2 regions of the Oerskovia gallyi genome follow, and region 2 is predicted to be linked to the other one. Evidence: predicted binding sites of a transcription regulator. Region 2 holds the regulator's gene; the other holds the start of a gene.
The links. The regulator Rex, encoded in region 2, represses fermentation and respiration genes when NADH is low (regulators of the CRP and FNR family bind a similar motif). The targets are predictions, from matches to a motif close to CTTGTGAANNNNTTCACAAG.
Positions count from the first base shown of each region.

Region 1: the regulator Rex is predicted to act here: its motif matches at 5,047-5,066, upstream of mqo (malate dehydrogenase (quinone)).

Region 1 covers NZ_JACSQE010000001.1:279,571-286,793, forward strand. Annotated here, with positions in the region: gene H9640_RS01260 (aldo/keto reductase) at 1-735, opposite strand, end outside; gene H9640_RS01265 (helix-turn-helix domain-containing protein) at 860-1,813, opposite strand; gene H9640_RS01270 (hypothetical protein) at 1,903-2,103, shown strand; gene H9640_RS01275 (acyl-CoA thioesterase/BAAT N-terminal domain-containing protein) at 2,174-3,406, shown strand; gene mqo (malate dehydrogenase (quinone)) at 3,527-5,032, opposite strand; gene nirB (nitrite reductase large subunit NirB) at 5,272-7,223, shown strand, end outside.
Region 2 covers NZ_JACSQE010000013.1:83,359-90,581, forward strand. Annotated here, with positions in the region: gene H9640_RS15675 (30S ribosomal protein bS22) at 49-147, shown strand; gene H9640_RS15680 (HAD family hydrolase) at 265-1,074, opposite strand; gene H9640_RS15685 (glutaredoxin family protein) at 1,181-1,516, shown strand; gene H9640_RS15690 (redox-sensing transcriptional repressor Rex) at 1,614-2,309, shown strand; gene H9640_RS15695 (YceI family protein) at 2,411-2,962, opposite strand; gene H9640_RS15700 (MarR family winged helix-turn-helix transcriptional regulator) at 3,159-3,668, shown strand; gene H9640_RS15705 (histidine phosphatase family protein) at 3,757-4,446, shown strand; gene H9640_RS15710 (TlpA family protein disulfide reductase) at 4,499-5,116, shown strand; gene H9640_RS15715 (cytochrome c biogenesis CcdA family protein) at 5,120-5,941, shown strand; gene resB (cytochrome c biogenesis protein ResB) at 5,941-7,223, shown strand, end outside.

The sequences.
Region 1 (7,223 bases), on a different contig from region 2:
GAAGATCTCGGCGTTCGCCCGCTGGCGTTCGGGTCTCGCCGACTTGGGGATGGTGATGATCCCCTGCTGGACGTGCCAGCGCAGCACGACCTGACCGACGGTCCGCCCGTGGGCCGTGGCGATCGCCTGGATCACCGGCTCGTCGAGCACGCCTTCCTCCTGCCCGAGCGGGCTCCAGCCCTCGACCGTGATCCCGCGCTCGGTGAGGAAGCGTCGTAGGCCCGTGCGTGCCAGCGCCGGGGAGAGCTGGATCTGGTTCACGGCGGGGACGTGGCTCGTCTCGGCGATGAGCCGGTCGAGGTGGTGCTCCCGGAAGTTCGAGACGCCGATGCTGCGGATCAGGCCCTCGGCGGCGAGGTCGATCATCGCCCGGTAGGACTCGACGTACCGGTCGAGGCGGGGCAGCGGCCAGTGGATCAGGTAGAGGTCCACGTAGTCGAGGCCCAGGCGGTCGAGGCTCCCGCGCAGGGCGTCGCGCGTCGCGTCGTACCCCTGGTCGGCGCCGCGGAGCTTGGTCGTGACGAACAGGTCGGCGCGGTCCACGCCCGACGCCGCGATGCCCTGCCCGACGCCGATCTCGTTCTCGTAGCGCGAGGCCGTGTCGATCAGCCGGTACCCCAGCCCGATCGCGCCCGCCACGGCCCTCGCCGACGCGTGGTCGTCGAGGGGCCACGTCCCGAGGCCGAGGAGCGGCATCTCGTGGCCGGACGAGAGCAGGGTGGTGGGGATGGTCATGTGGGCACCTCACGTCGGACGGGACCTGACCCTCTCGACACTAGGTGCGTGGCGCCGTCGTGCAACGTGGGACACGGCCCGACGGCGGAGCGCCCGTCCGGCGCGCGCCTCACCGGGTTGCGGGTCAGGACGCGTGCCGGAACGTCTGCCGGTAGTCCGTGGGCGGCACGCCGACCGCGCGGCGGAAGTGGTGCCGCAGCAGCGCGGCCGACCCGAACCCGCACAGCCGCGCGATCTCCTCGAGGTCGAGCCCCGACTCCTCGAGGAGGGTCCGCGCATGGTGCACGCGCTGGGTCGCGAGCCACTGCATGGGCGTCGTGCCCGTCTCGGCGACGAACGTCCGCGCGAACGTGCGCGTCGACAGGTGTGCGCGCCGCGCGAGGTCCTCGACCGTCTGAGGCTCGTCGAGGTGCTCGCTCATCCACGCGAGCACGTCGCGGATGCTCTGCTCCTCGCACACCGGCACGGGGCGGTCGATGTACTGGCGCTGCCCACCGTCGCGCTGGGGCGGGACGACCATGCGCCGCGCGATCGCGTTGGCGGCCGCGCTGCCGAACTCCTTGCGCACGATGTGCAGGCACGCGTCGATCCCGGCGGCCGTCCCCGCGCTCGTGACGATGTCGCCGTCGTCGACGAACAGCACGTCCGGGTCCACCTCGACCTGCGGGAACCGCGCCTTGAGGTCCTCCGCGTGGCGCCAGTGCGTCGTGATGCGGCGTCCGTCGACGAGCCCCGCCGCAGCGAGCAGGAACGCGCCCGAGCAGACGCTCAGCAGGACCGCGCCGCGGGCGTGGGCCGCGCGCAGTGCGTCGACGATCTCCGGCGGGTACTCGTCGCGGATGGTGAGCGCGGGGATCGCGACCAGGTCGGCGTCCTCGAGCGCGTCGAGCCCGTGGTCGGGGACCAGGGAGGCGCCCATGCTGGTGCGGACCGGCTCGCCCGCGACCGGGCCGCACACGCGGAAGTCGACCGGGGGGACGCCGTCGTCCGTGCGGTCGAGGCCGAAGACCTCGCACACGACGCCGAACTCGAACGGGGCCAGTCCGTCGGCGACGACGGCCGCCACTGTGCGCAACATCCTTCGACGCTACGCCCGTGGCAGGATCTTGTCGACACCTGTCTCTCCTGCCACTCGTGCGGGTCGTGACGCCGGACCAGGCTGGACGCATGGACATCGTGGAGCTCGTGATGAGAGTGGTCGTGGTCGCGGCGCTCGTGGCGCCGCTCGTGGTGATGGCGCTCCGGCGCCCACCGGTCGGGGGTCGGTTCCCCGCCGGGACGAACGACGGCTGGAGCCTGCCGCCGGCCGGGCGGGGAGACCCACGCCGACAGGTCGACCTGGTCGGTGCGCGAGGCCTTCGAGGATGAGACCAAGGCTGCGCCGACCGTCCGGCGTGGTGGGTTGTGCCGAATTGGTGAGGTACGGGAACATTTGCCCATGGCCTCCCGACGACGTGACCATGTCCCTGCCGTTGCCCTCCTGCTGACCGCTTCGCTGCTGGCTCTCGCGGCGTGCTCTGCGTCGCCCGAGCAGGAACCGGCGATCGAGGTCGCCCCGCAGGACGGGGCGTTCGACCCGCTCGCGATCACGCTGACCGGGCTCGGCGCGGGTCGCGAGGTGCGACTGGTCGCGACGACGGAGCTCGAGGGGAGCGCGATGTCGTCGCGTGCGACGTTCGTGGCGGACGAGGACGGGCGGGTGGACCTCGCGACGACGGCACCGACCGAAGGGTCGTGGACGACGGCCGACGCGATGGGACCGTTCTGGTCGATGAACCGTGCCAGCCTGGCTGCCCTGTCGGCAGACGTCGACGTCCGCCTCGTCGTGAGCGCCGACGACGATGTACTTGCCGAGGCCGTCGTCGAGCGGCGCGGCTACGGGGCCGACGTCGATGTCCAGGACGTGACCGACGACGGCATGGTCGCCGCCTACGCCGTGCCGGACGGGCTCTCGGCCGACGCCTCGTTGCCGGCCGTGCTCGTGTTCAGCGGCTCAGAGGGGGGACTGGGCAACGCCCGTGCCACCGCCATCTCGTTGGCCGCGCTCGGGTACCCGGCGCTGGCGATCAGCTACTTCAAGAGCCCCGGGCAGCCGCCGCAGCTGGAGAACGTGCCCGTCGAGACCTTCCTCACCGGGCTCGCGTGGCTGCGGGAGCAGCCCGGCGTCGACACCGAACGGGTGTTCACGTTCGGCCAGTCCCGTGGCGGGGAGATGGCGCTCTGGCTCGCCGCGAACCACCCCGACGAGGTGTACGGCGCGTTCGCGCCGACTGGGGCGGGCCGCCTGTACTGCGGGTACCCGAACCACGGGGTGCCCGCCTGGACTCTTGCTGGAGAGGGCCTGCCGTGCGCCGAGTATCGGTGGGGCGTCCCGCCACCTCCGGAGGCGGTCGTGGACGTCGACGCGATCGTCGGCCCCACGGTGCTCGCGTGCGGGAGGGCGGACCCCGTGTGGGAAGCGTGCCTGCTGCTCACGGAGGCGACGTCTCGGTTCAGTGACCCGACGCAGGTGCGCGCGATCGTGCAGGAGGACGCGGGACACTTCATCGTCCCGGCCCCTTACCAGCCCATCGCCCTGGACGAGCCGGGCGCGGAACCGGCAGCGACGCACCAGGCCCGTGTCGACCTCTGGAACGCCGTCGCCGACGTGCTCGCACAGGCGCGGCAGTAGGCGCCGCCCATCCGCTGGGCCGGAGGCTACGGTGCCCAGCGCGGCACGAGGGCCCCGCACAGCACGACGCCCCGGTCTCCACGAAGGAGACCGGGGCGCCGGTGCGTTGCGGGGACGGGGTCAGCGGGCGCCGACCGCCTCCTCCGAGGGCCCCGCGGAGGCGGAGAGCGAGTCGAGCTCGGTCGCCTCCCACGTGGCCTGGCCGAGGCTCGGGATCATGGCCCCGAGCGCGGGGCGCCACGTGGCGAACTGCTGCGGGAAGCAGCGCTCGAGCACGTCGATCATCGCGGGCACCGCGGTCGAGGCGCCCGGCGAGGCGCCGAGCAGGCCGGCGATCGAGCCGTCCGCGGCCGCGATGACCTCGGTGCCGAACTCGAGCACACCGCCCTTGGCGGGGTCCTTCTTGATGACCTGCACGCGCTGGCCCGCGGTGATCTTCTCCCAGTCCTTGGGGTGAGCCGTGGGCATGAAGGCCTGGAGCGCCGTGAACTTGGCCTCGGGGCTCGCGACGAGCTGACCGACCAGGTACTGCGTGAGGTCGATGTTCTTGAGGCCTGCGCCGAGCATGGACCCGATGTTGTGGGTCCGCAGCGAGGTGAAGAGGTCGAGCAGCGATCCCTTCTTGAGGTACTTGGGGCTGAACCCGGCGTAGGGGCCGAACATCAGGTACGTCTTGCCGTCGACCACGCGCGTGTCGAGGTGCGGGACGGACATGGGCGGCGAGCCGACGTCGGCCTTGCCGTACACCTTGGCCTGGTGCTGGGCGACGATCTCCGGGTTGTCGGTGCGCAGGAACTCGCCGCTGATGGGGAAGCCGCCGTAGCCCTTGGCCTCCTTGATCCCGGCCTTCTGCAGCAGCGGCAGGGCGCCGCCGCCCGCGCCGACGAACACGAAGCGGGCGTTGACGGTGCGCGGCCCCTGCTTGGCGTTCCAGGACACGTCCTTGACGGTGACGTCCCAGGTGCCGTCCTTGCGCTTCTTGAGGCGGTTGACCTCGTGCTGGAGGTTGAGCTCGACGTCGTGGGCCGTGAGGAAGTCGAAGAGCTGCGAGGTGAGCGCGCCGAAGTCGACGTCCGTGCCGCTCGTCGCACGGGTCGCGGCGACGGCCTCGTCGCCGTCCCGGTCGAGGACTAGCAGGGGTGCCCACTGCGCGATGACCGCGGGGTCGTCGGTGAACTCGAGCTCGCTGAACAGCGGGTGGGCGCTCAGCGCGGTGAAGCGGCGCTTGAGGTAGTCCACGTTGGCCGCGCCGCGCACGAACGTCATGTGCGGGGTGTGGCTGATGAAGCTCGCGGGCTCGGGCAGGTGGCCCCCGGTGAGCAGGTGGTGCCAGAACTCGCGCGACACCTCGAACTGCTCGTTGATCGTGACCGCCTTGGAGATCTCGACGGTCCCGTCGGCCTTCTCGGGGGTGTAGTTCAGCTCGCAGAGCGCAGCGTGGCCGGTGCCAGCGTTGTTCCACGGGTTGGAGGACTCCTGGGCTACCGCGTCGAGGCGCTCGAAGACCTTGATGGTCCACGTGGGCTCGAGGAGCTTCAGGAGGGCGCCGAGGGTCGCACTCATGATGCCGCCGCCGATGAGGGCTACGTCGATGGTGTTCTGACCCGTTGTCTTCTTAGTCGCCACCGCTCGATTTTACGCTTGTGAAGGAGTGCACATGCTGTGCCGTCCGTCACGGTCGTGCGTCACACTTTTTCGGGACCAAGGTCCCTGGACGTCGCGTCCTAGGTCCTCGCGACGCGCTGATCTGGTGTTTTGACCAGAAACCTCGTATCTATGCGCCAGGATGGTCACGACGGTCGCACCCGCCCCCCGCGACCCGACTCGCCCCGTCCGCGCCCGACCCTTCTCGTGAGGCCCCCCACATGAGCACTCCCACCCCCGGCCGCGTCGTGGTGGTCGGCGCCGGCATGGTCGCCCACCGGTTCGTGAGCCAGATGATCGCACGCTCTCCCGAGGGGGCGTGGCACGTGTCCGTCGTCGGGGACGAGGACCGCGCCCCGTACGACCGCGTGCACCTGTCCGAGTACTTCACGGGCCGCTCGGCGGACGACCTGACGATGGAGCCCTCGGTCTGGGACGACTCGCGCACCGAGCTGGTCACGGGCGACGCGGTCGCGGCAGTGGACCGCGAGACGCAGACCGTCACGACGAGGTCCGGGCGCGTGCTCGCCTACGACCACCTGGTCCTGGCCACGGGCTCCTGGGCCTGGACCCCGCGCACCGAGGGCACCGACCTGCCGGGCGTGTTCAGCTATCGCACCCTGGCCGACCTGGAGGGGCTGCGCGAGTACGTCGGGCTGCGCACCGCACGCCTGGGGCGTCCGCTGCACGGCGTCGTCGTCGGGGGAGGCGTGCTGGGGCTCGAGGCCGCGGCCGCGCTCCAGACCCTCGGCGCGGCCGCGACCGTCGTGGAGTTCGCCGACCGCCTCATGAGCGTCCAGCTCGACGACGCGGGCGGCGAGGCGCTGCGCGTGCTCGTGACCGACCGCGGCATCGACGTCCGCACCTCGACCGGCGCCACGGGGCTCTCGGCCGCGGGCGACGGCGCGGTGGGCGGTATGGACCTGTCGGACGGGTCGCGGATCCCCGCCGACGTCGTGATCTTCTCGACCGGCATCCGGCCCCGGGACCGCGTCGCGCGCGAGGCGGGCCTCGCGATCGGCGAGCGCGGCGGCGTCGTCGTCGGTGCGGCGTGCCACACCTCGGACCCCGCCGTGTGGGCCATCGGGGAGTGCGCGTCGTTCGAGGACCAGTGCGTGGGCCTGGTCGCACCGGGCAACGCCATGGCCGACGTCGTCGTCGACCGGCTGCTCGGCGGCAGCGCGACCTACTCCCCGGCGCCCGAGGGGACCAAGCTCAAGGGCGTCGACATCGAGGCGGCGAGCTTCGGCGACGTGTTCGGGCTGACGCCCGGCGCGCTCGAGGTCACGTTCGCCGACCCGGTCGCGCGGACCTACCGCAAGCTCGTCGTCTCGGACGACGCACGGACCCTGCTCGGCGGCGTGTTCGTGGGCGACGCGGCCCTCTACTCGTCGCTGCGCCCCCTGCTGGGGCGTTCTCTGGGCGCCGACCCGTCGGCGTTCCTCGCCCCGGAGGGCGGCGCCCCGGCGCTCGGCGGCGACCTGCCCGACGACGTCGTGGTCTGCTCGTGCGCGAACGTCACCGCCGGGACGGTCCGCGGGGCGGTGACCGAGCACGGCTGCACGAGCCTGGGCGAGGTCAAGGCGTGCACCAAGGCCGGGACCGTGTGCGGGTCGTGCGTGCCCGTGCTCACCAAGATCGTCAACACGACGCTCGAGGCGGCCGGCGTCACGGTGTCGAACGCGATGTGCGAGCACTTCACGATGTCCCGCGCCGAGCTCTTCGCGCTCGTGCGGCAGGACGGGCTGCGCACCTTCACCCAGATCGTCGCGGCGCACGGCACGGGCCGAGGCTGCGTGGTCTGCAAGCCGGTCGTCGCCTCGATCCTCGCGTCGCTGTGGGGCGGGTACATCCTCGACGGCGAGCAGGCTGCGCTCCAGGACACCAACGACCGCGCGCTGGCCAACCTGCAGAAGGACGGCACGTACTCGGTGGTGCCGCGCGTCCCCGCCGGGGAGATCACGCCCGAGAAGCTCATCGTGATCGGGCAGGTCGCGCAGGACTTCGGCCTGTACACGCGCGTGACGGGCGCCCAGCGGATCGGGCTCTTCGGGGCCCGGATCGACCAGCTCCCGGAGATCTGGCGCCGCCTGGTCGACGCGGGCATGGAGTCGGGGCAGGCGTACGGCAAGTCGCTGCGCGCGGTGAAGTCGTGCGTGGGTTCCTCGTGGTG
Region 2 (7,223 bases):
TGATCGGGGCGATCCCGATCGCACACCGATCCAGCATTGTGAGGACCCATGGGCTCCGTCATCAAGAAGCGCCGCAAGCGTATGGCCAAGAAGAAGCACCGCAAGCTGCTTCGCAAGACGCGCCACCAGCGTCGCAACAAGAAGTAGCAGCTCTGCGCGGTCACGCGCATGCTGTCGCGAGAGCCCGGTCCCCGCAGGGGTCCGGGCTCTTCGCATGCCTGGACCGATCCCGCCGTGCGCGCCCGGGCCGGGCGCCAGGGCCGGTCAGAGTCCTGCGCGGCCCTTGATCGAGCGCCGGATGGAGCGCAGCACGAGCCCGAGGACCCACGCGGCCCCGGCCCAGCTCGCGGTCTTGAGCCCCCGCCCCGCGACCCGACGGCGCCTGCCGCGGAACTCGCGGATGGGCCAGCCCACGTCCTTGGCGTGACGGCGCAGGCGCGTGTCCGGGTTGATGGCGCACGGGTGCCCCACGGACTGCATCATGGTCACGTCGTTGAGCGAGTCCCCGTAGGCGTACGACGACGCCAGGTCGATCCCGTGGAGCTCGGCGAGCTCGCGCACACCTGCCGCCTTGGCCCGTCCGTGCATCATGTCGCCCACGAGGCGACCCGTGTAGAGGCCCTCCTCGTGCTCGGCGACCGTACCGAGGGCCCCGGTGGCGCCGAGGCGGCGGGCGATGAGCTGCCCGATCTCGAGCGGGGTCGCGGACACGAGCCACACCTGGTGGCCGGCCGCGATGTGCTCGTCGAGGAGCTTCTGGGTGCCGGGGAAGATGCGCAGCGACAGGACCTGGTCGTAGACCTCCTCGCCGATCGCGACGACCTCCGCGACCGAGCGGCCCGCGACGAGGTCCAGGGCCCGGCTGCGCACCTGGTCGATCTGGCGCTTGTTCTCGCCGAGGAGGAGGTAGCGGGCCTGGTGGAGGGCGAACGTCACGAGGTCCGGCGTGGAGAAGAAGCCTCGCTGGTACAGCGCGCGGGCGAGGTGGAACGAGCTGGCGCCGCGGATGATCGTGTTGTCGACGTCGAAGAAGGCTGCCGTGGGATGGGTGGACCCAGGAGCAGACGTCGGCATGGCGTCCACTCTATCGGCGCTCGCAGACCCTCGCCGACGGCGTTCACCGGGCACGGCCGCCGGGGGGTCGGCGGAAGGGGGTGTCCGAGATGCGTAGGCTGAGGTCGTGAGCCCCGCAGATCCCGCCGCAGGACAGGTTCCTGAGACCGCCGCCGGACGTGACGCAGACCAGGTCGTGAGCGCGCCCGTGCGCGTCGTGCTCTACGGCCGCGTCGGGTGCCACCTGTGCGAGGAGGCCCGCGAGGTGGTGGGCTCCGTGTGCGCGGACCAGGGGGTGGGCTGGACCGAGGTCGACGTGGACTCCGACCCGTCGGGCGCGCTCGCGGCACAGTACGGTGACTACGTCCCGGTCGTGACCGTGGACGGCGTCCAGCAGGGGTTCTGGCAGGTCGACCGAGCGAGGCTCGCCCGGGCGCTCTCGCGGGGGCGCGCCACTGGCTGACGTTCCGCCGCGGGCGCCGAGCCTGGGATGATCCGAGACAGCAGGACAGCGAGATCGTCAACGATGACGACGACATGACGAAGCATGGGTGGTTCGGGTGGCAGAGACCCTGGGTGATACCGGCATTCCTGGCGCGACCGTGGCGCGCCTCCCCGCGTACCTGCGCGCGCTGCGCGACCTCGAGGGGCGCGGCGTCGAGACGACCTCGTCGACCGAGCTCGCGGAGCTCGCGGGCGTCGGGTCCGCGCAGCTGCGCAAGGACCTGTCCTTCCTGGGGTCGTACGGCACCCGCGGGGTGGGATACGTCGTCGACTCGCTCGCGACGTACATCACGTCCGCGCTGGGGGTCGAGGACGAGCACCGGATCGCGATCGTCGGCATCGGCTCCCTGGGGCACGCCCTCGCGAACTACTCGGGCTACGGCACGCGAGGGTTCGAGGTCGCGGCGTTGCTGGACGCCTCGCCGCACGTCGTCGGCACCGAGGCCGCGGGGCTCGTGATCGAGCACGTCGACGCGCTCGAGGAGGTCTTCGCCCGCGAGAACGTGACGATCGTCGTCCTGGCGACCCCGGCGCACGTGGCGCAGGACGTCGCGGAGAGGGTCGTCGCCGCGGGGGTGCGGGAGATCCTGAACTTCGCACCGCGCGCGCTCCAGCTTCCCGAGGACGTGATCGTGCGGTCGGTCGACGTCGGGAGCGAGCTGCAGATCCTGGCGTTCCACGCGCAGGCCAGGGCGCTCGCGAACCGGGGCCGGGGCGAGGAGGGCCGAGGGGCCGAGAGCGAGGGCGCCTAGGGGCGTCCGGACAGCGCAGGAGCCGGCGACCCGTCACGGGTCGCCGGCTCCTGGCACACCGGGCCGCGTCAGGACGCGGGGGCCGGTCGGGGGCGAGAGGCTCAGGCCTGCTTGATCGCCGAGAGGTCGAGCGCGATCTTGATCTTGTCGCCGACGAGCACGCCACCGGCCTCGAGGGCCACGTTCCAGGTCAGGCCGAACTCCTTGCGGGAGATCTCGGTCTCGGCCTCGAACCCGGCGCGCGAGTTGCCGTAGGCGTCGACTGCGGTGCCCGTGAACTCGGTCTCGAGCTTGACCGGCTTGGTCACGCCGTTGATCGTCAGGTCGCCCGCGATGACGAAGTCGTCGTCGTCGGCCTCGACGGCGGTCGAGACGAAGTTCCAGGTGGGGTTCTTCTCGGCGTCCCAGAAGTCGGCCGACTGGAGGTGGCCGTCGCGCCCTGCGTCGCCGGTGTTGACGGACTTGGCGTCGATCGCCGCGACGACGTTGGACGACTCGACGTCGTCGCCGATGTTCAGCGTGCCCTCGGCGATCGCGAGCGAGCCGCGGACCTTGGAGATGCCTGCGTGGCGGACCGTGAAGGTCGCCTGCGAGTGCGAGGGGTCGATGGCGTAGGTGCCTGCGGTCAGTCCGGCGGGAAGGGTCGTGGCCATGGGTGCTCTCCTGTGGAAGTCGTGGTGCGTATGCGTCAGGCGCGCCGTCCGACGCGCCATTAGTTGAAGATTCAACTTCATACGAACGCATCAACGCAAGCCCCCACCCCTCTATTCCCTGGTGGGCGGACCAGTTCTCGGATGGGAGACTGGGACGGTTGTTCGGACGGTGGGGGCGTGGCGGATGAAGGCGGAGATGACGGTTCAGCAGGACAGGCGCGCGGACGCGCCGCACGACGCACCCTGGCTCGACGAGGGACAGCAGCACTCGTGGCGCCAGTACCTCGACGGCACGGCGCGGTTCGTCGAAGCTCTCGGCAGGGACCACGAGGAGCACTCGGCCCTCACGCTCGGCGAGTACGAGCTGCTCGTACGGCTCTCGGAGGCCGGCGACCACACCATGCGCATGTCCGCACTGGCCGACGGGCTCGCCCGGTCCCGGTCCCGCGTCACGCACACCGTGCACCGCATGGAGCAGCGCGGCCTCGTCCGCCGCTCCGCGAGCGAGACCGACCGTCGCGGGGTGAACTGCGTCATGACCGACGCGGGGTACGCCGAGCTCGTCGCCTCGGCGCCGGGGCACGTCCGTGCGGTGCGCCGCTTCATGGTCGACGTCCTGACCCCCGAGCAGCTCCGCAACCTCGGCGAGGCCATGGCGGCGATCGCCGAGGCCTGCCGCCTCGCGGAGGAGCCCGAGCCGCGCTAGGCGCACGGGCTCGGGCGCGCGGGCGCTGTGTCCGGGAGCACGCCGCCTGCGTGCACCGTGCGGGCAGAACTTTGGGACACTGGTCCCCATGGTCGCAACCACGGTCCACCTCATGCGTCACGGTGAAGTCTTCAACCCGGACGGCATCCTCTACGGTCGAATCCCCGGGTACCACCTCTCGGAGCTCGGGCACACCATGGCGCGTCGCGTCGCGGGGCACCTGTCGGGCAAGCCCGCCGAGGGTGCGCCCGCGCTGCCCGACGACGTCACGCCCGAACCCTTCGACGTCGCCCTGGTCATCGCCTCCCCGCTCCAGCGGGCGCAGGAGACCGCGACGCCCGTCGCCGAGGCCTTCGGGCTGCCGCTCGGGACGGACGAGCGCCTCATCGAGGCAGGCAACCACTTCGAGGGGATGAAGTTCGGCGTCGGCGACGGCTCGCTGCGCCACCCCGGCCACTGGCCCTACCTGTGGAACCCGATGCGTCCGTCGTGGGGCGAGCCGTACAAGCAGCAGGTCGCGCGCATGCACGCCGCGATCCACGACGCCCGCGCCCAGGCCGAGGGGCGCGAGGTCGTGCTCGTGAGCCACCAGCTCCCCATCTGGATCTCCCGCCTGGCCTTCGAGGGCAAGCGCCTGTGGCACGACCCGCGCAACCGCCAGTGCTCGCTCGCGTCGCTCACGTCGCTGCGCTTCGACGGCGACCGTCTCGTCGGCATCCACTACACCGAGCCGGTCGCGGACCTGCTGCCCGGGGCTGCGAAGGTCTCGGGCGCGTGACGCACCAGCCGCTTCTCAGGTTGTGCCCAGGCAGGTGGGAGACAGTGCTGCCATGATCCGCCCCTTCCGTGCCCGGCCAGGTCGCGCCCGCGCGACCTCCGGGATCGTCGCGCTCGTCTCGCTCGGCCTGGTCCTGTCCGCCTGCTCCCAGGAGTCGGGGGCCACGAGCCCCGACGACGTCGTGGGCCAGGGCTACGTCTCGGGCGACGGCTCGGTCAAGACCTGGGAGGTCTCCGACCGCGACGAGCCCGTGGTCCTGACCGGCACGGACTTCGAGGGCGGCGCGGTCGACACCTCGCAGTGGTTGGGCGACGTGGTCGTCATCAACACCTGGTACGCCGCGTGCGCGCCCTGCCGGGCCGAGGCGCCGGACCTGGTCGCGCTCGCGAACGACCGCGGCCCCGAGGGCGTGCACCTGCTCGGCATCAACAGCACCGACGACGCCGGTGCGGCGCTCGCGTTCGAGCGCACGTTCGAGGTGCCGTACCCCTCGATCGAGGACACGCGCGGCGAGGCCATCGCGACGCTCGAGGGCTCGGTCCCGCTGCAGGCCGTCCCGACGACGGTCGTGCTCGATCGCGAGGGCCGGGTCGCCGCGCGCGTCATCGGCCGCGCCGAGGGCTCGACGCTCGGAGCCATCGTCGACGACCTCCTCGCCGAGAGCGTCTGACGCATGGGTCCCCTCTCGTTCGCCGGCGACGTCGGCAGCACGTTCGCCACGACCGCGTTCAGCGGCTCGATGCTCCTGGCCGTGCCCGTCGCGATCCTCGCGGGGCTCGTGTCGTTCGCGTCTCCGTGCGTCCTGCCGCTCGTCCCCGGCTACGTCGGGTACGTGAGCGGGCTCGCGGCGGCCAACGCCGGGACCGGCACCCGTGCGGGTGGCGGAGGCACCGCCCTGAAGACGGCCCGGACCACCGGGCGATGGCGCGTCGTGACCGGCGTGGGGCTGTTCGTCGCGGGCTTCACGCTCGTGTTCGTGCTGCTCATGGTCGCCGCGGGCGCCATCGGGGTCCACGTCAAGGAGTGGGAGGGCGTCATCACGCGCGTCCTCGGGGTCGTCGTGATCCTCATGGGCTTCGCGTTCATGGGCGCCATGCCGTTCCTCCAGCGCGACCGCCGCCTGCACCTGAGCCCCACCGCCGGACTCTGGGGCGCCCCGCTGCTCGGCATCGTGTTCGGGCTCGGCTGGGCGCCCTGCATCGGCCCGACCCTCACGGCCGTCGTGGCGCTCTCGCTCGACGAGGCCACCGTGGGACGGGGGGCGATCCTCGGGATCGCCTACAGCCTGGGCCTGGGCATCCCATTCCTGCTCATCGGGATCGGGCTCGAGCGCTCCAAGAAGGCCGTGGCGTTCCTCCGTCGCCACCGCGTCGCGATCATGCGCATCGGCGGCGGCATGCTCATCCTCATCGGCCTGGCCCTCGTGACGGGCGTCTGGGGCACCTGGACCGCGCGCCTCAGCGGGCTCATCACCGGCTTCGAGACGGTGATCTGATGAGCGACAAGGACCTGTACCGCCCCGAGGGCATCGACGACGCGTTCAGCCACCCCGAGCCCGACGCGGGCCGGACCGACGGCGAGACGACCCCGCCGACGGGAGCGGCGCCGTCGGGCCGGAAGGGGCGCGCGACGCCCACCGGCACCGACGCCTCCGGCGGACCTGCCCCGCAGCTCCCCGCGCTCGGCCTGCGCGGCACGCTGCGCTGGACGTGGCGCCAGGTGACCAGCATGCGCGTCGCGCTCATGCTGCTCATGCTGCTCGCCGTCGCCGCCGTCCCCGGCTCGGTGCTGCCGCAGCGCCCCCAGGACCCGGCCGCCGTCCTCACCTACCTCCAGGACAACCCCGGCACCGGCGAGTGGCTCGACCGGCTCGGGTTCTTCGACGTCTACGCGTCGGTGTGGTTCTCCGCGATCTACATCCTGCTGTTCGTCTCGCTCGTGGGCTGCATCCTGCCGCGCACCAAGGCGCACCTCCAGGCCGTGCGCAACCGCCCACCCCGCACCCCCCGCAGGTTCGACCGCTTCCCGGCCAAGGCCGAGACGACCAGCACCGCGACGCCCGACGAGGTCGTGGACGCGGCGGTCAAGCACCTGCGTGGTCGGCTGCGCTGGCTGCCGACGTTCCGCGTCGACGTCGGGACCGAGCCCGCCGACCCGGCCCGGGGGCTGCCCGAGCGGCGGACCGTGGCCGCAGAGCGCGGCTACCTGCGCGAGACCGGGAACCTCGTCTTCCACCTGTCGCTCCTCGGGCTGCTCGTGGCCGTCGCCACGGGCCAGCTCCTGCACTTCCGCGGCCAGGCGATCATCACCGAGGGGCGCGGGTTCGCGAACGCGGTCGTCGACTACGACACGTTCGAGAACGGCTCGCTGTTCAGCCCGTCCTCGCTCGTCCCGTTCTCGATGACGCTCGACTCGTTCGACGCGCAGTTCGCGATGGACGCCGTGGCGTTCGCGCAGTCGCGCGACTTCACGGCCCACGTCACGGTGCGCGACCCCGACGGCACGTCCCAGCAGGAGCAGATCAAGGTCAACCACCCCATCGTGGCCGGCGGCGCCAAGATCTACCTCCAGGGCAACGGCTACGCGCCCGAGATCACGATCCACGACGCCGAGGGCCAGGTCGCGTTCGCCGGCCGCGTGCCCTTCCTGCCCGAGGACACCATGTACACCTCGCGCGGTGTCGTGAAGGTCCCGGACACCTCGGCCGGTCTCGACCAGATCGGGCTGGTCGGGTACTTCCTGCCCACGGCCGAGGTCGACGAGGTCGGCGCGCGCTC